2 regions of the Enterobacter sp. JH25 genome follow, and region 1 is predicted to be linked to the other one. Evidence: predicted binding sites of a transcription regulator. Region 1 holds the regulator's gene; the other holds the start of a gene.
The links. Region 1 encodes CRP, which controls carbon source genes, mostly activating them, when cyclic AMP is high. Its sites were predicted from a motif close to ATGTGANNNNNNTCACAT; they were not measured.
Positions count from the first base shown of each region.

Region 1 (11,020 bases):
AAACCTCACCGATCACGCACACCGGTACCGGCGTATTCCTGGGGCTAAACAATCCGTTAACCGTGACGCGCTACCATTCTCTGGTGATTGATCCGCCGACCCTGCCCGCAGACTTTGAAGTGACCGCCTGGAGTGAGACCCGGGAAATCATGGGCATTCGCCACCGCGAGTACGATCTGGAAGGGGTGCAGTTCCACCCGGAAAGCATTCTCAGCGAACAGGGGCACGCACTGCTGGCCAATTTCCTTAATCGCTGAATATCTGTTGCCTTGTTGTGATTTTTTATGCATATTTTGTGATTATATTTTCACAATCACTGTGACATAAAAATGGATGGTCATGACATGGCAACTGAACAACCAGCAATTACCCGCGCGACATTCGATGAAGTGATCCTGCCGATTTATGCACCGGCTGAGTTTATCCCGGTGAAAGGGAGAGGCAGCCGCGTCTGGGATCAGCAGGGCAATGAGTATGTTGATTTCGCAGGCGGTATTGCGGTGACGGCGCTGGGCCATTGCCATCCTGCGCTGGTGGACGCGCTGAAAACGCAGGGCGAAACGCTGTGGCACACCAGCAACGTGTTCACTAACGAACCGGCGCTGCGTCTGGGGCGTAAGATCATCGATGCCACCTTCGCCGAACGCGTGCTGTTTATGAACTCCGGCACCGAAGCCAACGAAACCGCCTTTAAGCTTGCGCGCTACTACGCAACCACGCGTCATAGTCCGTACAAAACCAAAATCATCGCCTTCCATAACGCCTTCCACGGTCGCTCGTTCTTTACCGTTTCCGTTGGCGGCCAGCCGAAGTATTCCGACGGCTTTGGTCCGAAACCTGCGGATATCATCCACGTGCCGTTTAACGATCTGCACGCCGTTAAAGCGGTGATAGACGATCACACCTGTGCCGTGGTGGTCGAACCCATTCAGGGGGAAGGCGGCGTCACGGCGGCCACCCCGGAATTTCTGCAAGGTCTGCGTGAGCTGTGCGACGAGCACCAGGCGCTGCTGGTGTTTGATGAAGTGCAGTGTGGGATGGGGCGTACCGGAGACCTGTTCGCTTATATGCACTACGGCGTAACGCCGGATATTCTGACCAGCGCGAAAGCGCTCGGCGGCGGTTTCCCGGTCAGCGCGGTGCTCACCACCCAGGATATTGCTTCCGCATTTCATGTGGGCTCACACGGCTCCACTTACGGCGGTAATCCGCTGGCGTGCGCCGTGGCGGGAGCGGCGTTCGACATCATTAATACGCCGGACGTCCTGAATGGCGTGAATGCGAAACGCGCCCTTTTTGTGAAACATCTTCAGCAGATTGACGAACAGTTTGATGTCTTCAGTGAAATCCGCGGGATGGGACTGCTGATCGGCGCCGAGCTGAAGCCTCAGTACAAAGGCCGCGCGCGCGATTTCCTGCACGCCGCCGCGCACGAAGGCGTCATGGTGCTCAACGCCGGGCCGGACGTGATGCGCTTCGCGCCGTCGCTGGTGGTGGAAGACAAAGACATCGAAGACGGGTTAACCCGTTTTGCTGCGGCGGTGGCGAAGATCGTCAGAGGCTAATACGCGGTTCGTTTTAACCGGCGCGTTAACCAAATCCCGTGATGCGGACGCTGACGCCATGCCACCGACGAAATGGTGTGCATGGTGTTGAGATGCCCGAGAACGCGCTGTAAATGCTGCTCAAGGGTGCTCATCGGCCCGTGGGTCAGCGTCTCCGGCGCTTCCAGAATGTTCGAATCCCCTGACTCGCCCGGAGCGTCGTACTCCAGACGCTGCTGACAGCGCTGGAGGGCAATTTCACACGACTGCAAATAGCGCTGCGCCAGATCCGGCGTCAGCATGGTGTGCTCGCGCGCCAGCGTGGTCATGGCATTGATGTGTTCGACGATAAACTGGCTGTGCGTGACCCACAGCTTCATGTCTGCCAGATAGTGCGAGTTGAAGCCCGGCTCCTGCATGGCCTGGTTAAGGGAGTTGAACAGGGCATTATGCGCCTGGTTGACCTTCATGCGCTCGTAGGCCAGCGGAGACGGCTGCGGGTCGTCGCTCAGGATCAGGCGAATGGCCTGCTGATCCGCCTCCAGCGCGTCGTGGGCGTTTTGCCTCAGTAATCCACTTTGCCACTGCGGCCACAGCCAGACCATGCCGCCAAAGGCGATCAGGCAGCCAATCAGGGTATCGACCAGGCGGGCAATAATTAACTGATCGGCGTTGAGCGTAAGCAACTGCAGGGTGTACACCGCCGTTACCGTAAAGCCCACCGTCGCCCAGCCGTAGTTTTTACGGATGATCAGATAACTCACCATCGTAATCGCCAGCATGCCGACCAGCGTATACCCTTCCGGCACGTGGAAGTGCAACGTTACGCCCGCGATAATCAGCCCCGCCATCGTGCCGCCCGCCCGATGCAGAATGCGCACCCGCGTGGCGCCATAGCCGTTCTGGGTGACAAACAGCACGGTCATTAAGATCCAGTAGGGTTTCGGCAGGTGCAGGGCCATTCCCATCAGGCTGGCGATGCTGAGCATGACGCTAATTCTTGCGGCGTTGCGCAGGGCGGAAGACTTCAGTGACAGGTAGCTTTTGAGCGCAGGCAGCAACGGCAGTCGTTTTTGCTTATCGGCCATCAGGTCCCGGGTATAAAGCGGGCGCTGGGTGCGCAACACCCGGGCGATGCGGCTGAAATGCCAGGCGGCAAACTGCCCGACCGGGTTATCCGCGTGCTGACGCGCAATCTTTTCCAGCGCGCCGAGCTGTTTGTCCATGTTAAAGCGCGTCGGATAGCGGTGATAGAGGATATCGTCAGCCAGCACCCGCAGGCGCGCCGCGACGGTCTGCGCGTTCCAGCGGATCACCGCTTCCGCATGGCTGCGCTCCACCAGCTTTTGCACCTCTTCCGGATTATGAAGGCTGACGGAAATATGCTCCTGCAAATCCAGCCCGACCTGGAAGGTACGCAGCAGCCGCTTATATTCATGATTTTTGTTGGCGGCAAGCATGTGCAACTGCTGATAGCACTGGCTGATCAGATCCACCACTTTTTGCTGGCGTGCCAGCAGCGGCGGCAGGGATTTTTCCGGGTCGGTATGTTGCGTGAGCAGGGTGTATTTTGCTTCGCAGTATTCAGCAAGCTGCACGTAGAGCAGGCTCAGGGATTCGCGAAGCGGCTGTTCCCGCCACAACCAGAACCAGAACCAGTTAAACAGCCCGTACCACAGCGTGCCGAGGGCGTAGATCAGCAATGGCTCCCACACCGGCATATTGCCCGCAAGGCTTAAGGTGAAGATGGCGGCAATCAGCGACGCGGGAAGCAGGCGGGCGTGCAGCGAGCTGATTTCAGCGGTTACGCCAAGCGTCATCGCCAGCACGGTCAGGATCAGCGGCAGAGGAATGTCGCGGGCCAGTAAGAGTTGCACGGCAAGGCTACAGCCGGCAAACAGGCAGCCGCCAATAATCAGGCGTTTGAAAAAGCGTTTATGCGGGGTGTCCAGACCGGCAATGTTGCAGCAGGCGGGCACGAGGGAAAACAGCAGGCCTTGCTGAAGATGTCCGAGGATCAGGCCCACGGCCACGGGAAGACACAACACCAGCGTTTGTCGCAGTGCGTAGTTAACTTCCGGGTGATAGATCAGCCTGCGCCACATAAGGAGTAGAGACAAAAACGGCGTGCCACCCTGCGGCGGCACGCCGTTTTACCGGAATTAACGGGTCCCGTAAACCACGATGGTTTTACCGTGGGCGGAGATCAGGTTCTGGTCTTCCAGCATCTTCAGGATACGGCCCACTGTTTCACGGGAGCAGCCGACGATCTGACCGATTTCCTGGCGGGTAATTTTAATTTGCATACCGTCAGGGTGGGTCATGGCGTCTGGCTGTTTCGCCAGGTTCAACAGAGTCTGCGCGATACGACCGGTCACGTCCAGGAAGGCGAGGTTACCCACCTTCTCAGAGGTCACTTGCAGACGGCGTGCCATCTGGGAAGAAAGACGCATCAGGATGTCAGGGTTGACCTGAATCAGCTGACGGAATTTCTTGTAAGAAATTTCAGCCACTTCACATGCTGTTTTTGCACGAACCCAGGCGCTACGTTCCTGGCCTTCTTCAAACAGGCCCAGTTCACCGATAAAATCGCCCTGGTTCAGATAAGAAAGGATCATCTCTTTCCCTTCTTCATCTTTGATCAGCACGGCCACCGAGCCTTTAACGATGTAATACAACGTTTCCGCTTTTTCACCCTGGTGAATCAGCGTGCTCTTTGATGGGTACTTATGAATGTGGCAATGAGACAAGAACCATTCGAGAGTCGGGTCTGTTTGCGGTTTGCCAAGCACCATGCGCTGTTATCCTCTGTTATAAGCTGTCACCAGAGTCATAAGATGCATCCGGACTCTGGGGTTGCAATCGAATTCTTACCCATACCTGGGAAGTCGGCTGTCGTAACGTTTCGCAGCCAGTAAAGTTTGATGTCCTCTGCATACATGTGTAACGTCAATGTATTACTGTAGCATCCAGAGTGTTTTAGCATAGCTTTCGCCGCGTGTCTCCTGGTGTCTCGCTTCAGCATGACGCAGGTCGCCTTCCGTTGCGAGAAATGTAACGTACACGTAATCTGTCATAAAAAATGCAACGTTGGAGTGAGTGAATATGCAAGCGCGTGTGAAATGGGTTGAAGGGTTAACGTTCCTGGGCGAGTCTGCTTCCGGGCACCAGGTTTTGATGGATGGGAACTCCGGCGATAAAGCTCCAAGCCCGATGGAAATGGTGCTGATGGCGGCAGGTGGATGCAGTGCGATCGACGTGGTGTCGATCCTGCAAAAAGGCCGTCATGACGTGACCGATTGTGAAGTGAAGCTGACGTCAGAACGTCGCGAAGAGGCGCCACGTCTGTTCACGCATATTAATCTGCACTTTATCGTCACCGGCAAAGAACTGAAGGATGCGGCGGTCTCGCGTGCGGTTGACCTGTCAGCGGAGAAATACTGCTCTGTGGCGCTAATGCTGGAGAAAGCGGTAAACATCACCCATTCGTATGAAGTGATCGAGGCTTAATTTTTGGCGGGTGGCGCTTCGCTTACCCGCCCTACAAAAGCACGCCCGTAGGCCCGGTAAGCGCAGCGCCACCGGGCAAAACAACTCACGCGATTTGCTTTCCTTCCATCAGCCGCTGCACCAGCGGTGTCATGATCAGCTCCATTGCCAGCCCCATTTTTCCCCCGGGCACCACTAACGTATTCATGTGCGAAATAAACGAACCCTGTAGCATCGCCAGCAGCCAGGGGTAATCAATGCCTTCCAGGTTGCGGAAGTGGATCACCACAAAGCTCTCGTCCAGGGAAGGGATGCTTTTTGCCGCGAACGGGTTGGAGGTGTCCACGGTGGGGACGCGCTGGAAGTTAATGTGGGTTCGGGAGAACTGCGGCGTCAGGAAGTTGATGTAATCTTCCATGGAGCGCACCACCGAGTCCATGACCGCCTCTCGCGAATGGCCGCGCTCGCTCATGTCACGCGTCAGCTTCTGGATCCACTCAAGGTTAACAATCGGCACCACCCCCACCAGCAAATCCACGTGGCGCGCCACGTCGTGCTGAGGCGTCACCACGCCGCCGTGCAATCCTTCGTAAAACAGCACGTCAGTCGGTTCCGGCAGCGGCTGCCAGGGCGTGAACGTGCCGGGGACCTGGTTCCAGGGCACGGCTTCATCGTAGGTGTGGAGATACTTGCGGGACTGCCCGGTACCGCTTTGCCCGTATTCACGGAAGGTTTGCTCCAGCAGGCCGAAGTCATTCGCCTCCGGGCCAAAATAGCTGATGTGTTTACCCAGATCGCGCGCCTTGCGGATGGCCATATCCATCTCCGGGCGCGTGTAGCGGTGAAAGCTGTCGCCCTCTACCTCTGCCGCCCGTAAGTTAAGCTGGGCGAAAATCTTGCGGAAGGCGAGGCTGGTGGTAGTGGTTCCCGCCCCACTCGAACCCGTAACGGCAATAACCGGATGTCTGGCAGACATAGCAACTCCCTGACTGGAAAAGTGTAAAGATCAGCCGTGAAACGCGTTGCGTGGCATGATATTGACCGTCTCATGCAGTTCGGACCATACCAGCACCACGTCGCCGCTTTTAAGCTGGCGCTTCACATCGCTGACCTTTTGTTCAAGCGAACGTTCATGTTCACCATAATCGGTGCCTTCGCGCAAGACAAAGCTTTCAATCAGATTATCGAGCGTGTCGGGAGAGAGATCCTGCCAGGGAATAATCATTTTTTACCGTCCAGATAGGCCGTTAACCAGTCGGGTATACGCGTCTCAAGCCACATTTTTGGCCGACGCAGCGTGCCGCCAACAAAGCCCACGTGCCCGCCGAACTCAGTGAGCTGATACTCCACGTTATCCGGCAGATAGTCAGGGGCGGGGATCGAGTGATGATCCATAAACGGATCGTCTTTGGCGTGGATAATCAGCGTGGGTTTCGTGATTTGATTCAGTAAAGGCATGGCGCTGCACTGACGGTAATAGTCAATCGCATCGGCAAAGCCGTGAATTTTAGAGGTGATCAAATCATCAAACTCGCGCAGGCGCTTCACGCGTTTGAGCTGTTGCAGCGTCACAGGCAGCGTATCCGGATAGGCCTTAAGTTTACGTGCGGCGTTGGCTTTCAGCAGGTTGAGCAGGTAGCGCTGATAGACCCGCGAAAATCCCTTTTCCATATGATAACTGCACTGCTCCAGCATAAAGGGCGCAGAGACAATCACCGCCGCATCCAGCGGCACCGCGTCGCTCTCCTTCGCCAGCAGGCAGGCCAGCATATTCCCGCCCAGCGAATACCCCACCGCTGCCGTTGGTGCCTCGCCGAAATTGTCTCTTAGCCAGCGCAGGAACCAGGAGCCGTCCTCGGTTTCACCCGAGTGATAAATGCGTTTCTGACGGTTAGGCTCGCCGCTGCATCCGCGAAAATGCATCACCACCCCAAGCCAGTCGCGGGCTTTCGCCGCCTCAATGAGACCGTGTGCGTAAGGGCTGTGCAGGCTGCCTTCCAGGCCGTGAAACACCACCAGACGGGGTTTATGTCTGGCCCGATCCGGATCTTCGCTCCAGGCGAGATCCAAAAAGTCACCGTCCGGCAGGTCAATGCGCTGCCAGTGGGGGTTGAACTGCACCTTGCGGCGGATCAGGCGCGGCAGCATGGTTTGCAGGTGAGGGTTAGCCACACCGCGCATGGGCACGAACTCTGCGCTCTCTTCGGCTGCAATGTCGAAGTCTGAGGGAATGATTTGGGTCATAAGGGCGATGCTGATTCTTGTCAGAAATTAACTATACCTTCCGAATTGTACCCCGTTTAGCCCGTTTTTCCGAAACATGAACTGATCCCGATCACATTTCTTTACCTTGATTATTACTCTCAGGCTAATGATTACGTCCTACGCTTAATTGATGCCTTTCTCACCAGAGCGCACACTTTACTCAACGTTAAGCAAATCAGAATGATGTGCTGAATCAGGAGGTTAATAATGTTATCTGGGCAAACACCCACCCGGCAATGGAACACCCGACGCAGCGAGAAAGCGCGTCGTCTGGCGTCCGTACCGGTGCAGGGCAAGGTACTGCCAACCGGCGATCTTGTCGCCATGCTGGAAAAACTGATCGCACCAGGCGACAAAGTCGTTCTGGAAGGCAACAACCAGAAGCAGGCGGATTTCCTTTCCCGTTCACTGGCCGAAGTGAACCCGCAAATCGTGCACGATCTGCATATGATCATGCCGAGCGTGGGCCGCAGCGAACATCTGGACATCTTTGAGAAAGGCATTGCCCGCAAGCTCGACTTCTCCTTCTCCGGTACGCAAAGCCTGCGCATTTCGCAGCTGCTGGAGGATGGTCAGCTCGAAATCGGGGCGATTCACACCTACATCGAACTCTACTCACGTTTATACGTCGACCTTTCGCCAAACGTGGCGCTGATTGCCGGTTTTAAAGCGGACCGTAAAGGTAACCTCTACACCGGGGCGAGTACCGAAGATACCCCGGCGCTGGTGGAAGCCGCCGCGTTCCACGACGGCATCGTCATCGCACAGGTGAACGAGCTGGTGGACGACGAGTGCGACCTGCCGCGCGTCGATATTCCGGGCTCGTGGATCGATTACGTGGTGGTGGCGGACAAGCCGTTCTTTATTGAACCGCTCTTCACCCGCGACCCGCGCCTGATTAAACAGGAACACATCCTGATGGCGATGATGGCGATTAAAGGCATCTACGCTGAACACCAGGTGCAGTCACTGAACCACGGGATTGGCTTTAATACCGCAGCGATCGAACTGCTGCTGCCAACCTACGGCGAACAGCTCGGACTCAAAGGCAAAATCTGTAAACACTGGACTTTGAACCCGCATCCAACGCTGATCCCGGCCATCGAAAGCGGCTGGGTGGAGAGCGTCCACTGCTTCGGCGGCGAGCTGGGGATGGAAGAGTACATCCGCGCCCGTCCGGACGTGTTCTTTACCGGTGCTGACGGCTCCATGCGCTCTAACCGCGCCTTCTGTCAGCTGGCTGGTCAGTACGCGGTCGATATGTTTATCGGCTCCACGCTACAGGTTGATGGTTACGCTAACTCCTCAACCGTGACCCGCGGCCGTCTCTCCGGCTTCGGCGGCGCACCAAACATGGGCCACGATCCGCACGGTCGTCGCCACGCCACACCGGCCTGGCTGAACATGATCACCGAGCCTGACCCGATGCAGCGCGGTAAAAAGCTGGTTGTGCAGATGGTGGAAACCTTCCAGGCGGGCGTGAAGCCAACCTTCGTGGAGAAACTCGACGCCGTAGACGTGGCGAAAGCCTCCGGCATGCCGCTGGCGCCGGTTATGATTTACGGCGATGACGTCACCCACGTGCTGACGGAAGAGGGGATTGCTTACCTCTACCGGGCAAAAGATCTGGAAGAGCGTCGCGCCATGGTCGCCGCCGTGGCGGGTATCACCGATATCGGTCTGGGCGTTGATGCCAAACGCGTGGCGGAACTGCGCCAGAGCGGCAAGGTTGTGTATCCGGAAGATATTGGCATTCGTCGTACCGATGCCACCCGCTCTCTGCTGGCTGCGGGCAGCGTGGCTGACCTCGTTGAGTGGTCCGGCGGCCTGTATAACCCACCTGCGAAATTCCGGAGCTGGTAATGAAACTTCTGCCCCAGATCCAGGTTGAAGGCGGTGCCGAATGGCTGGCGCGAACCGCCACGCAGTGTCTGATTGACGAAGCACGTTTAAGCCCGAAGCCCGGTCTGGTGGACAGCCGGGGGAACGGCGCGCATCACGATTTATCGCTTGCGCTGATGGAGCGCTCCGCTCACAGCCTGACCCCCACGTTTCAGGCGCTGGCGCAACAGAGCTGGCAGCGTCCGGCGGATATTGCCCTCAGGCAAACCGTTGGCCGCCTGGGTCGTGAAGGCGAACGGCAGATGATGGCCGCTACCGACGGCGTGAACACACACCGTGGCGCGATCTGGGCGCTGGGATTGCTGGTGAGCGCGGTGGCGATGCTGGGCGGCGATGCCCGGGCGCAAACCGTCGCGAACACCGCCGCTCAGCTGGCGAAACTGCCGGATGACGCGGCGCCGAAAGTATTCAGCAAGGGGTTACGCGTCACGCACCGCTACCGTGTACCGGGCGCGCGTGAAGAGGCTCAGCAGGCGTTTCCGCACATCATGCAGCGCGCGCTGCCGCAGCTTCACCTCAGCCGTCTCAACGGCAGCAGCGAAACGCAGGCCAGACTCGACGCGCTGATGGCGATCATGACCTCGCTCACCGACACCTGCGTGCTGTCGCGCGCCGGCATGGAGGGGCTGGATGCCATGCAGAACGGCGCCCGTGCGGTGCTGAACGCGGGAGGATGCGCAACACTTGCGGGGCAGCAGGCGCTGGCGCGGTTAGACCGTCAGATGCTGACGCTTAACGCCTCGCCGGGCGGAGCCGCAGACCTGCTTGCCGCCACGCTGTTTCTTGACCGCGTCGAAACGCCCTATTCAAAGCATTAAGAGGATGTTATGGAAAAAATCACATTGACCGTGCCCGCCAGCCGCGAAGTAAGCGGCAGGGCGCTGGCAGGGGTAGTCGGTTCCGGGGATATGGAGGTGCTTTTCACCGCCGAACCGGGCCAGACCTTAATCATTGATATCACCACCTCCGTCGACAACAGCCGTGGGCGCTGGGAGGCGTTGTTCAATCGCCTGCAAACCGTCAGCAGCCTGCCCGCAGGTAAGCTGACCATCCACGACTTCGGCGCGACGCCGGGCGTGGCACGCATTCGTATCGAACAGGTTTTTGAAGGGGTGAACCATGCGTGATGACAGCAGCTTTATCGAATTAAAAGCGCGCCAGCGTGCGCAGGCGCTGCTCGACGACGGCAGCTACCGCGAACTACTGGATCCGTTTGAAGGCATTATCTCTCCGTGGCTTGGGCCACAGGGGATTGTTCCTCAGGCCGATGACGGCATGGTAGTCGCGAAAGGGACTATCAACGGCCAGCCTGCAGTGGTGGTGGCGATTGAAGGCACCTTCCAGGGCGGCAGCATGGGCGAAGTGTCCGGTGCCAAAATGGCGGCGGCGCTGGAGCTGGCTGCGGAAGATAACCGCAACGGCATTCCGACTCAGGCGGTACTGTGCCTCGAAACCGGCGGCGTACGTTTGCAGGAAGCCAACCTCGGCCTGGCGGCGATTGCCGATATCCACGCCGCGATCGTTGACCTGCGTCGCTATACCCCGGTTGTCGGGATTGTCGCCGGGACCGTGGGCTGCTTCGGCGGGATGTCTATCGCCGCGGCGCTGTGCAGCTACCTGATTGTGACCCGCGAAGCGCGTCTTGGCCTCAACGGCCCGCAGGTTATTGAGCAGGAAGCGGGCATTGAAGAGTATGACTCCCGCGACCGTCCGTTTATCTGGAGCATGACCGGCGGCGAAGTGCGCTATGAAAGTGGGCTGGTGGACGCGCTGGTGGGCGACGGCGTGAACGCGGTGAAAGCCGCGATGAACGAGGCCAT
Region 1 covers NZ_CP091319.1:4,260,809-4,271,828, reverse strand. Annotated here, with positions in the region: gene pabA (aminodeoxychorismate synthase component 2) at 1-257, shown strand, start outside; gene L2Y28_RS20635 (aspartate aminotransferase family protein) at 345-1,565, shown strand; gene L2Y28_RS20630 (YccS/YhfK family putative transporter) at 1,562-3,649, opposite strand; gene crp (cAMP-activated global transcriptional regulator CRP) at 3,707-4,339, opposite strand; gene L2Y28_RS20620 (OsmC family protein) at 4,650-5,054, shown strand; gene L2Y28_RS20615 (phosphoribulokinase) at 5,140-6,009, opposite strand; gene L2Y28_RS20610 (YheU family protein) at 6,040-6,258, opposite strand; gene L2Y28_RS20605 (hydrolase) at 6,255-7,277, opposite strand; gene mdcA (malonate decarboxylase subunit alpha) at 7,506-9,161, shown strand; gene L2Y28_RS20595 (triphosphoribosyl-dephospho-CoA synthase) at 9,161-10,018, shown strand; gene mdcC (malonate decarboxylase acyl carrier protein) at 10,028-10,327, shown strand; gene L2Y28_RS20585 (biotin-independent malonate decarboxylase subunit beta) at 10,320-11,020, shown strand, end outside.

Region 2 (11,020 bases), 650 kb from region 1:
GACGCGTTGAACAGCGGCGACACGGCAGCGATTAGCGACTGGAGCGCTCCGATCCAGGCGCGCCGTCACTCGACGCGCGTGCATAACCCGGCAGTGGAAAAACGTCTGGCGGCCATCACCGCCCGGGACAGCCAGCGCCAGAGCCCGTATGAAGTGCGCGCCGAAGCCCAGCGTGCGCGCTTTAACCTGCCCGCGTGGCCGACCACGACAATCGGCTCCTTCCCGCAGACTACCGAGATCCGCAGCCTGCGCCTGGACTTCAAAAAGGGCAATCTGGATGCGAATCACTACCGCACCGGTATTGCGGAACACATCAAACAGGCGATTATCGAGCAGGAACGTTTAGGTCTGGACGTGCTGGTGCACGGTGAAGCCGAGCGTAACGACATGGTGGAATACTTCGGTGAGCACCTGGACGGGTTTGTCTTTACCCAGAACGGTTGGGTGCAGAGCTACGGCTCCCGCTGCGTGAAGCCGCCGGTGGTAATCGGCGACGTCAGCCGCCCGGAAGCGATTACCGTGGAGTGGGCGAAGTATGCCCAGTCTCTGACCGACAAACCGGTAAAAGGCATGCTGACGGGTCCGGTGACCATTCTCTGCTGGTCGTTCCCGCGTGAAGACGTAACCCGGGAAACCATCGCCAAACAGATCGCCCTGGCGCTGCGCGATGAAGTTGCGGATCTGGAAGCGGCCGGGATTGGCATCATTCAGATCGACGAACCTGCGCTGCGTGAAGGTTTGCCGCTGCGTCGCAGCGACTGGGATGCTTACTTACAGTGGGGCGTGGAGGCGTTCCGCCTCAACGCGGCTGTCGCGAAGGACGATACGCAGATCCACACCCACATGTGTTACTGCGAATTTAACGACATCATGGACTCCATTGCCGCGCTCGACGCCGATGTGATCACCATCGAGACCTCGCGTTCAGACATGGAACTGCTGGAGTCGTTCGAAGAGTTCGACTACCCGAACGAAATCGGGCCGGGCGTGTACGACATTCACTCCCCGAATGTGCCAAGCGTGGAGTGGATTGAATCGCTGCTGCAAAAAGCGGCCCAGCGCATCCCGGCGGAACGTCTTTGGGTAAACCCGGACTGCGGCCTGAAAACCCGTGGCTGGCCTGAAACCCGCGCGGCGCTGGCGAACATGGTGCAGGCGGCGCAGAATTTGCGTCAGGCTTGATGAAATGTAGGCCCGGTCAGGCGTAGCCGCCACCGGGCTTTTTGCTTTTACGCTTTTTTCCCGCCGTACTGGCTAAACCATGTCAGCATCCGCTGCCAGCCATCTTTCGCCGATTCCGCATGATAGCTCGGACGATAATCGGCATTAAAGGCGTGCCCGGCTTCCGGATACACCACAATTTCCGCCTTCGCGTTTGCTGCGCGCAACGCATGGCGCATGGTCTCGACCGTATCAAGCGGGATCCCGGTATCCTGACCGCCATAGAGCCCCAACACAGGCGCATTTAAATCCGTGGCAATATCAACAGGTTGCTTCGGTGAATTCAGCGTTTTTTCACCCACCAGCTTGCCGTACCAGGCCACAGCCGCTTTTAGCTGCGGGTTATGCGCGGCGTACAACCAGCTAATGCGTCCGCCCCAACAGAAGCCAGTCACCATCAGACGGTGCGGGTCGCCACCGTTGCGCGCTGCCCAGCTGGCAACGTGGTCGAGATCGGCCAGCACCTGCGCGTCCGGCACTTTGCTGACCAGGTTGCTGAACAGCGTCGGGATGTCGCTGTAATCATTCGGATCGCCCTGACGGAAATAGAGTTCCGGCGCAACGGCCAGGTAACCTTCCAGCGCCAGACGGCGGCAGAGGTCGCGAATATGTTCATGAACGCCAAATATTTCCTGCACCACGATCACGATGGGCAGCGGGCCATCGGCAGATTTTGGCCGCGCGTGGTACGCTGGCATGTTCTCTCCCTGGGAGGGAATGGAGGTCTCGCCTGCGGTAATGGCCTCTTCAGGGGTTGAGACGATGGTTGAAGCATGCGGGGCCGCAGCAGGTGCAAAACCGGTTTTTTCAGTCATGGCATTCTCCGTACCAATGAATGGATTAGCGCAAAGATAAATATAGACACCAGGTTAACAACCCACAGTGCCTTATAGCGTCTATCTTTTGTGCAGCACCCGGCGATATAACTTGTTAATGTGATGTGAATCACCATTTTATGGAAATTAACTGCAATCATTTTCATTCATGGTGAGGTGTGTCACGAAATAATGCACATTGCTTCTGTAAAGTACCGTTTTACTTCTTCTGACAAACCGACCCACAGAGGAGTCACCTATGTCTAAGTCTGATGTTTTTCATCTCGGCCTCACTAAAAACGATTTACAAGGGGCTACGCTTGCTATCGTCCCTGGCGATCCTGAGCGTGTGGAAAAGATCGCCGCGCTGATGGATAAGCCGGTTAAGCTGGCAGCGCATCGCGAATTCACCACCTGGCGCGCAGAGCTGGACGGTAAAGCGGTGATCGTGTGCTCTACCGGTATCGGTGGCCCGTCTACCTCTATCGCCGTTGAAGAGCTGGCACAGCTGGGCATTCGTACTTTCCTGCGCATTGGCACCACAGGCGCCATTCAGCCGCACATCAACGTGGGCGACGTGCTGGTTACCACCGCATCCGTGCGTCTGGACGGGGCAAGCCTGCACTTTGCACCGATGGAATTCCCGGCAGTGGCTGATTTCGAATGCACCACCGCACTGGTTGAAGCCGCGAAGTCCGTGGGCGCCACCACCCATGTGGGCGTCACGGCATCATCCGATACCTTCTACCCGGGCCAGGAGCGTTACGACACCTTCTCTGGTCGCGTGGTGAGCCGTTTCAAAGGCTCCATGGAAGAGTGGCAGTCGATGGGCGTCATGAACTACGAAATGGAATCTGCGACGCTGCTGACCATGTGCGCAAGCCAGGGTCTGCGTGCCGGTATGGTGGCGGGCGTTATCGTCAACCGTACCCAGCAGGAGATCCCGAACGCTGAAACCATGAAGCAGACTGAAAGCCATGCGGTGAAAATCGTGGTTGAAGCGGCGCGCCGTCTGATCTAATTCTCTCTTCAGTGCTAAAAGGCCGACATGCTCGGCCTTTCTTTTTTGCGTAACTCCTCGCAGGAAAACCCTTTCAAACTGGACGTTCATACAGCACAATTCTATTTTGTGCGGGTTACACGTGGATGCAGGGGGCATTGTGGATATCTCAATCCTGGTTTATGCGGTAGTTGCGCTGGTGAGCGTGGGGATTGGCTGGCTCATTTGCGGCTACCAACATGCTCAGCAGAAAGCCGATCAGCTGGCAGAGCGCGAAGAGATCGTCGCCGAACTCAGCGCGACGAAACAACAGCTTGCGCTGAGTGACCACTGGCGCGATGAGTGTGAACTGCTCAATAACGAACTGCGCAATCTTCGCGACATTAACACCTCGCTGGAGGCCGATCTCCGGGAAGTGACCACCCGCCTTGAATCCACCCAACTGCACGCCGAAGACAAAATCCGTCAGATGATCAACAGCGAGCAGCGTCTTAGCGAGCAGTTTGAGAACCTTGCGAACCGCATTTTTGAGCACAGCAATCGCCGCGTGGATGAGCAGAACCGCCAGAGCCTGAACAGCCTGCTGACGCCGCTGCGTGAACAGCTGGACGGCTTTCGCCGTCAGGTGCAGGACAGCTTTGGTCAGGAGGCTCGCGAGCGCCACACGCTGGCGCATGAGATCCGTAATCTCCAGCAGCTGAATGCGCAGATGGCTCAGGAGGCGGTTAACCTGACGCGCGCACTGAAAGGTGATAACAAAGCGCAGGGAAACTGGGGCGAAGTGGTCATGACGCGCGTGCTGGAGGCCTCTGGCCTGCGTGAAGGATACGAATACGAAACGCAGGTCAGCATTGAAAACGATGCGCGCTCGCGGATGCAGCCGGATGTCATTGTTCGTCTGCCGCAGGGCAAAGATGTGGTTATCGACGCCAAAATGACGCTGGTGGCCTATGAGCGCTACTTCAACGCGGAAGATGACTATACCCGCGAGACAGCGTTGCAGGAGCATATCGCCTCCGTGCGTAACCATATCCGTCTGCTGGGCAGAAAAGATTATCAACAGTTGCCGGGGCTGCGATCGCTGGATTATGTGCTGATGTTCATTCCGGTTGAGCCAGCCTTCCTGCTGGCGCTCGACAGACAGCCCGAACTGATCACCGAAGCGCTGAAAAATAACATTATGCTGGTCAGCCCCACCACGCTGCTGGTGGCGTTACGTACCATTGCCAACCTGTGGCGTTATGAGCACCAAAGCCGTAACGCGCAGCAGATTGCCGATCGCGCCAGCAAGCTGTACGACAAAATGCGGCTGTTTGTGGATGATATGTCCTCGGTGGGGCAAAGCCTGGATCGCGCGCAGGATAACTACCGCCAGGCGATGAAAAAACTCTCCTCCGGGCGCGGCAATTTGCTGGCGCAGGCGGAGGCGTTTCGCAGCCTGGGGGTGGAAGTTAAACGCGAGATTAATCCGGAACTGGTGGAGCAGGCTACGGCTCAGGACGAGGAGTTTCGTTTGCGTGAAGGCGATGGTGAGCAAAATAGCCGCAATGAAGACAATGGGTTAGCGGCGAGTTTATCCCCCGAAGCGCAGTCGGCGCGTTTCTTTCGCGGTGGTTGAAACGTAGGGCAAATGCGCCCAATCTGTTACACTTCACGAACATTTGACTGATTAGCAGGCTCTGAGATGGTTGACGATTCACAAGACACAACGCACTTTGGCTTTCAGACTGTCGCCAAAGCGCAGAAAGCTGACATGGTGGCCCACGTATTTCATTCCGTGGCGGCGAAGTACGATGTGATGAATGATTTGATGTCGTTTGGCATTCATCGCTTGTGGAAGCGCTTCACTATTGATTGCAGCGGCGTGCGCCGTGGACAAAAGGTGCTGGATTTAGCCGGCGGCACAGGGGATCTGACCGCTAAATTCTCCCGTCTGGTTGGCGAAACCGGTCGCGTGGTGCTGGCAGATATCAACGACTCCATGCTGAAAATGGGACGCGAAAAGCTGCGTAACATCGGCGTGGTAGGCAACGTTGAATATGTTCAGGCCAACGCCGAAGCGCTGCCGTTCCCGGACAATACGTTCGACTGCATCACCATCTCCTTCGGCCTGCGTAACGTGACCGATAAAGATAAAGCGCTGCGCTCTATGTACCGCGTGCTGAAGCCGGGCGGCCGACTGCTGGTACTCGAGTTTTCTAAACCAATTATCGACCCGCTGAGCAAAGCTTACGATGCCTATTCCTTCCACGTTCTGCCGCGCATCGGCGAGCTGGTGGCAAACGATGCAGAAAGTTACCGTTATCTGGCCGAATCCATCCGAATGCACCCGGATCAGGACACGCTGAAAGCGATGATGCAGGATGCGGAGTTTGAAAACGTGGAATACTTCAATATGACGGCGGGTGTCGTCGCGCTGCATCGTGGTTACAAGTTCTGAGTGGAGGTTTCCCGTGCCCATTAAACCCTTAGTCACCGCAGGCATCGAGAATGTACTGAATGCCTTTCTGTATCGCGCCCCGGCGCTGAAAACCGCACGTCAGCGGCTTAACGGAAAGGTGCTGCGTATCGTTTTAAAAGAGTTCTCGACGCCGCTTGTGCTGGTCTTCAGCGAACGCCAGCTTGACGTTCTGGGGGAGTGGGAAGGCGAGGCTGACTGCTCGGTGATTACGCACATGAGCGTATTGCCAAAACTGCGTGACCGTCAGCAGATGACGGCGCTTATTCGCAGCGGTGAGCTGGAGGTCGAGGGCGATATTCAGGTGGTACAGAACTTCGTTGCACTCAGCGATCAGGCTGAATTTGACCCCGCGGAACTGCTGGCGCCCTATATCGGCGACATCGCGGCTGAAGGGATAAGCAAAACGCTGCGCACGGGTTCCACTTTCCTGCGTAAAGGCCTGCTCCGTCAACAGCGCTATGCTGCCGAGGTGCTGACCGAAGAGTGGCGTATGGCGCCTGGGCCTTTAGAAGTCGCCTGGTTTGCAGAAGAGACCGCGGCAGTTGAGCGCGCAGTTGATGCGTTAACCAAACGGCTGGAAAAACTGGAGGGCAAATGACGCCTGGTGAAATTCGGCGCCTCTATTTTATCGTTCGCACCTTTTTGAGCTACGGGCTCGACGAGCTTATCCCCAGAATGCGTATCACCCTGCCGCTTCGGCTTTGGCGTCGCACGCTGTTCTGGATGCCGAATCGCCATAAGGATCAGGAGCTGGGCGCACGCCTGCGTCTTGCGTTGCAGGAGCTGGGACCGGTCTGGATCAAGTTTGGGCAGATGCTCTCAACGCGTCGCGACCTTTTCCCGCCGCAGATTGCCGATCAGCTCGCGCTATTGCAGGACCGCGTCGCTCCGTTTGACGGAGAGAGAGCGAAGAAACAAATCGAAGAAGCGATGGGCAATATCCCCATCGAGACCTGGTTTGATGATTTCGACATTCAGCCTCTGGCCTCTGCCTCTATTGCGCAGGTTCACACCGCGCGCCTGAAGGAGAATGGCAAAGAGGTGGTCATTAAGGTGATTCGCCCGGATATCCTGCCGGTTATCAGAGCGGACATGAAGCTGATCTATCGCCTGGCTCGCTGGGTGCCGCGTCTGTTGCCGGATGGCCGCCGTCTGCGTCCGCTGGAAGTGGTACGGGAATACGAAAAAACGCTCATCGATGAACTTAACCTGCTGCGTGAATCGGCGAACGCCATTCAGCTGCGTCGAAACTTTGAAGACAGTCCGATGCTGTATGTTCCGGAAGTCTATTCTGACTATTGCAGTCAGAACATGATGGTGATGGAACGTATCTACGGCATCCCGGTCTCGGACGTGGTAGCGCTGGAAAAACAGGGCACCAACATGAAGCTGCTAGCCGAGCGCGGCGTGCAGGTCTTCTTTACTCAGGTTTTCCGCGACAGCTTCTTCCATGCTGACATGCATCCGGGCAACATTTTCGTCAGCTATGAGCACCCGGAAGACCCGAAGTACATAGGCATCGACTGCGGTATTGTCGGCTCGCTGAATAAAGAGGATAAGCGTTATCTCGCCGAGAACTTTATCGCTTTCTTCAATCGCGACTACCGTAAGGTGGCCGAACTGCACGTGGATTCAGGCTGGGTTCCGCCAGATACCAACGTGGAAGAGTTTGAATTTGCGATCCGTACCGTCTGTGAGCCAATTTTTGAAAAGCCGCTCTCAGAGATCTCTTTCGGGCATGTTCTGCTCAACCTGTTCAACACCGCCCGCCGTTTTAATATGGAAGTGCAGCCACAATTAGTTTTACTTCAGAAAACATTACTTTACGTTGAGGGCGTAGGCCGCCAGCTCTATCCTCAGTTAGACTTGTGGAAAACCGCGAAACCGTTCCTCGAATCCTGGATTAAGGATCAGGTCGGTATTCCAGCCCTGGTTCGCTCGCTTAAAGAGAAAGGCCCGTTCTGGATTGAAAAAATGCCAGAAATTCCTGAACTGGTTTACGACAGTTTGCGTCAGAGCAAGAACCTTCAGCACAGCATGGATAAAATCGCGCACGAGCTTCAATCCAGTCGCGTACGTCAGGGGCAGTCCCGCTATCTCTTCGGAATTGGCGCGACGCTGCTGATAAGCGGCACGTTGCTGTTGATCAATCGTCCGGACTGGGAAATGATGCCAGCCTGGATTATGGCTGCCGGTGTGGTTGTCTGGCTTGCTGGCTGGCAAAAAACACGCTGAATTAGCGTCGCTATCGAGGGATTGCATACGTATAATGCGATCTGACTAATTAATCATCTATCACTGGGGAACACGCATGGGTGGTATCAGTATCTGGCAGTTAGTGATCATTGCCGTCATCGTTGTGCTGCTGTTCGGCACGAAAAAACTCGGATCAATTGGTTCCGACCTGGGCGCGTCAATCAAAGGCTTCAAGAAAGCCATGAGCGATGATGAGAATAAGCAGGAAAAAAGCGGTCAGGACGCTGATTTTACCGCTAAATCTATCGCCGATAAGCAGGACGAAGCCAAAAAGGAAGAGGCCAAACGTCACGATAAAGAGCAGGTGTAATTCGTGTTCGACATTGGTTTTGGTGAGTTACTGCTGGTCTTTGTGATTGGTTTGATTGTGCTGGGGCCGCAGCGTTTACCCGTTGCGGTAAAAACTGTCGTGGGCTGGGTGCGTGCGCTCCGTTCGCTGGCAACGACCGTGCAGAACGAGCTGGCGCAGGAGCTGAAGCTTCAGGAATTTCAGGACAGCCTGAAAAAGGTTGAAAAGGCGAGCATGGACAACCTGACGCCGGAGCTGAAAGCATCCATGGATGAGTTGCGCGAAGCGGCTGAATCCATGAAGCGCTCATACAGCGTTAACGATCCTGAGAAGGCGAGTGATGAAGCAAACACCATCCATAATCCGGTGGTGAAGGGCAGCGAAGAGCAGCGCGAGGGTGTGACGCCTTCCAGCGCGGAACATCAGGCTGCTTCGCCAGAGCAATCGCCGCAGGAGCCCGAAGTGAAAAAGCAGGTGCCGCCGGAAGAGCCCGTGGTCAAAACGGCTGAGGTAAAACCCGCCGCGCCCGTTTCCGAATCATCCCCCTCGTCGAGTGATAAAGCGTAAACATGGCAGTAGATGATACTCAACCGCTGATTACGCACCTCATTGAGCTGCGTAAGCGTCTGTTAAACTGCATTATTGCGGTTTTCCTCATTTTTTTATGTCTGGTCTATTTTGCCAACGATATCTATCAGGTGGTTTCCGCACCGCTGATTAAGCAGATGCCGCTGGGCGCAACGATGATTGCAACGGACGTTGCTTCGCCGTTCTTTACCCCGATCAAGCTGACCTTCTGGGTGTCGTTGATTGCCTCTGCGCCGGTCATTTTGTATCAGGTCTGGGCATTTGTGGCACCCGCGCTGTACAGGCATGAACGCAAGCTAGTTATTCCGCTGCTGGTGTCCAGTTCGCTGCTGTTTTATATCGGTATGGCGTTCGCCTACTTCGTTGTCTTCCCGCTGGCCTTCGGCTTCCTGACGCATACCGCGCCGGAAGGGGTACAGGTGTCGACGGACATCGCCAGCTACCTCAGCTTCGTTATGGCGCTGTTTATGGCCTTTGGTGTCGCCTTCGAGGTGCCCGTCGCGATAGTCCTGCTCTGCTGGGTGGGGGTGACCACGCCTGACGATCTGCGTAAGAAGCGCCCGTACATCCTGGTAGGGGCATTTGTCGTAGGTATGCTGTTAACGCCACCGGACGTCTTCTCGCAAACCTTACTGGCCATACCCATGTACTGCCTGTTTGAAGTCGGCGTATTCTTCGCTCGTTTCTACGTCGGAAAGGGGCGTACCCGGGACGAAGAAGACGAGCCGTCTGAAGAGACCACTAAAGAATAAAACCAACCGCCCGTCAGGGCGGTTGTCATATGGGGATACGTATGTTTGATATCGGGCTTAACCTGACCAGCGCCCAGTTTGCGAAAGACCGCGATGAGGTGGTGGCGCGCGCCTTTGCCGCCGGCGTGAACGGGCTGTTACTGACGGGAACAAATCTGCATGAGAGTGAGCAGGCACGGCAGCTGGCGCAACGCTATCAACACTGCTGGTCCACCGCAGGCGTGCATCCTCATGACAGCAGCCAGTGGACGCAGGAAAGCGCTGAGGCGCTTCATCGTCTGGCGGCTACGCCAGAAGTGGTTGCCATTGGCGAATGCGGGCTTGATTTCAACCGTAATTTCTCGACGCCTGAAGAGCAGGAGAAGGCATTTACCGCCCAGCTCGCGCTGGCTGCAGAGCTGGGGATGCCGGTGTTTATGCACTGTCGCGATGCGCATGAACGTTTTCTGGCGCTACTGGACCCCTGGCTGGAGAAACTGCCAGGCGCGGTGTTGCACTGCTTTACGGGCTCCCGTCAGGAAGCGCTGGATTGCCTGAACCGAGGGCTTTATTTGGGTATCACGGGCTGGGTGTGCGATGAGCGTCGTGGGCTGGAGCTGCGCGAGCTGTTATCCGTAATCCCGGCCGAGCGTTTGTTGCTGGAAACGGATGCGCCGTATCTGTTGCCCCGGGATATGCAGCCCAAACCGGCATCACGACGTAACGAACCGGCTTATCTGGGACACATTGCTGAGCGAGTGGCGTACTGGCGCGGGGAAGATGCGCAGTGGCTGGCAGCCCAAACCGATGACAACGTGCGTCGTCTGTTCGGCGTGCAGTTCTAAACTTTGCGGAAATCGGTGTTTTTAACGCTCTGCAACACCTCTTTGTTCAGCAGGTTGAGCAGCAGCATAGAACGCGCTTCACCGTCTGGTTCAGCGAAGATGGCCTGTAACCCTTCAAAAGCGCCTTCGGTGATCACCACGCTGTCCCCGGCATAAGGGGTTTCCGGATCGGTAATATCTTCAGGCTGCTGGTAGACAGAGAGCTGATGAATAACCGATGACGGTACTCTTGCCGGATGGGCGCCAAAACGCACAAAATGGCTGACGCCGCGCGTGGCGCTGATCGTCGTGGTGTGGATCACTTCGGGGTCGAACTCAACGAACAGATAGTTCGGGAACAGAGGCTCACTGACGGTCATGCGTTTTCCACGCTGCATTTTTTCAAGCGTGATCACGGGCGTCAGGCAGTTAACAGACTGACGTTCAAGATGTTCCTGTGCGCGCTGAAGTTGCCCGCGTTTGCAATACAGTAAATACCAGGCCTGCATAATCACTCTTCCCATTGTTCGGGGCGCAAGCATACCAAAACCCTGGCGGGATCGCTAAGGTGATTATAATGGCGAAAAAGAGAGTAAGTCGTGGAAGTTCACGCTAATTTAACAAAATTACAGCATCACGCGGTCTTACGCCGTATAATGAAGCGCTTACAGAGAGGCCATGATTAACTGCATGAAATACCACGATCTACGCGACTTCCTGGCGCTGCTGGAAAAGCAGGGCGAACTCAAACGCATTACGCTTCCTGTTGATCCGTATCTGGAAATGACAGAAATCGCTGACCGCACCCTGCGCGCGGGCGGCCCGGCGTTGCTGT
Region 2 covers NZ_CP091319.1:198,566-209,585, forward strand. Annotated here, with positions in the region: gene metE (5-methyltetrahydropteroyltriglutamate--homocysteine S-methyltransferase) at 1-1,182, shown strand, start outside; gene L2Y28_RS00985 (dienelactone hydrolase family protein) at 1,230-2,036, opposite strand; gene udp (uridine phosphorylase) at 2,296-3,057, shown strand; gene rmuC (DNA recombination protein RmuC) at 3,197-4,654, shown strand; gene ubiE (bifunctional demethylmenaquinone methyltransferase/2-methoxy-6-polyprenyl-1,4-benzoquinol methylase UbiE) at 4,721-5,476, shown strand; gene ubiJ (ubiquinone biosynthesis protein UbiJ) at 5,490-6,095, shown strand; gene ubiB (ubiquinone biosynthesis regulatory protein kinase UbiB) at 6,092-7,732, shown strand; gene tatA (Sec-independent protein translocase subunit TatA) at 7,809-8,063, shown strand; gene tatB (Sec-independent protein translocase protein TatB) at 8,067-8,609, shown strand; gene tatC (Sec-independent protein translocase subunit TatC) at 8,612-9,382, shown strand; gene tatD (3'-5' ssDNA/RNA exonuclease TatD) at 9,424-10,206, shown strand; gene rfaH (transcription/translation regulatory transformer protein RfaH) at 10,203-10,694, opposite strand; gene ubiD (4-hydroxy-3-polyprenylbenzoate decarboxylase) at 10,867-11,020, shown strand, end outside.
Region 2: udp (uridine phosphorylase) is a predicted target of CRP. The motif match lies at 2,155-2,172, and genes of this name have one in related genera.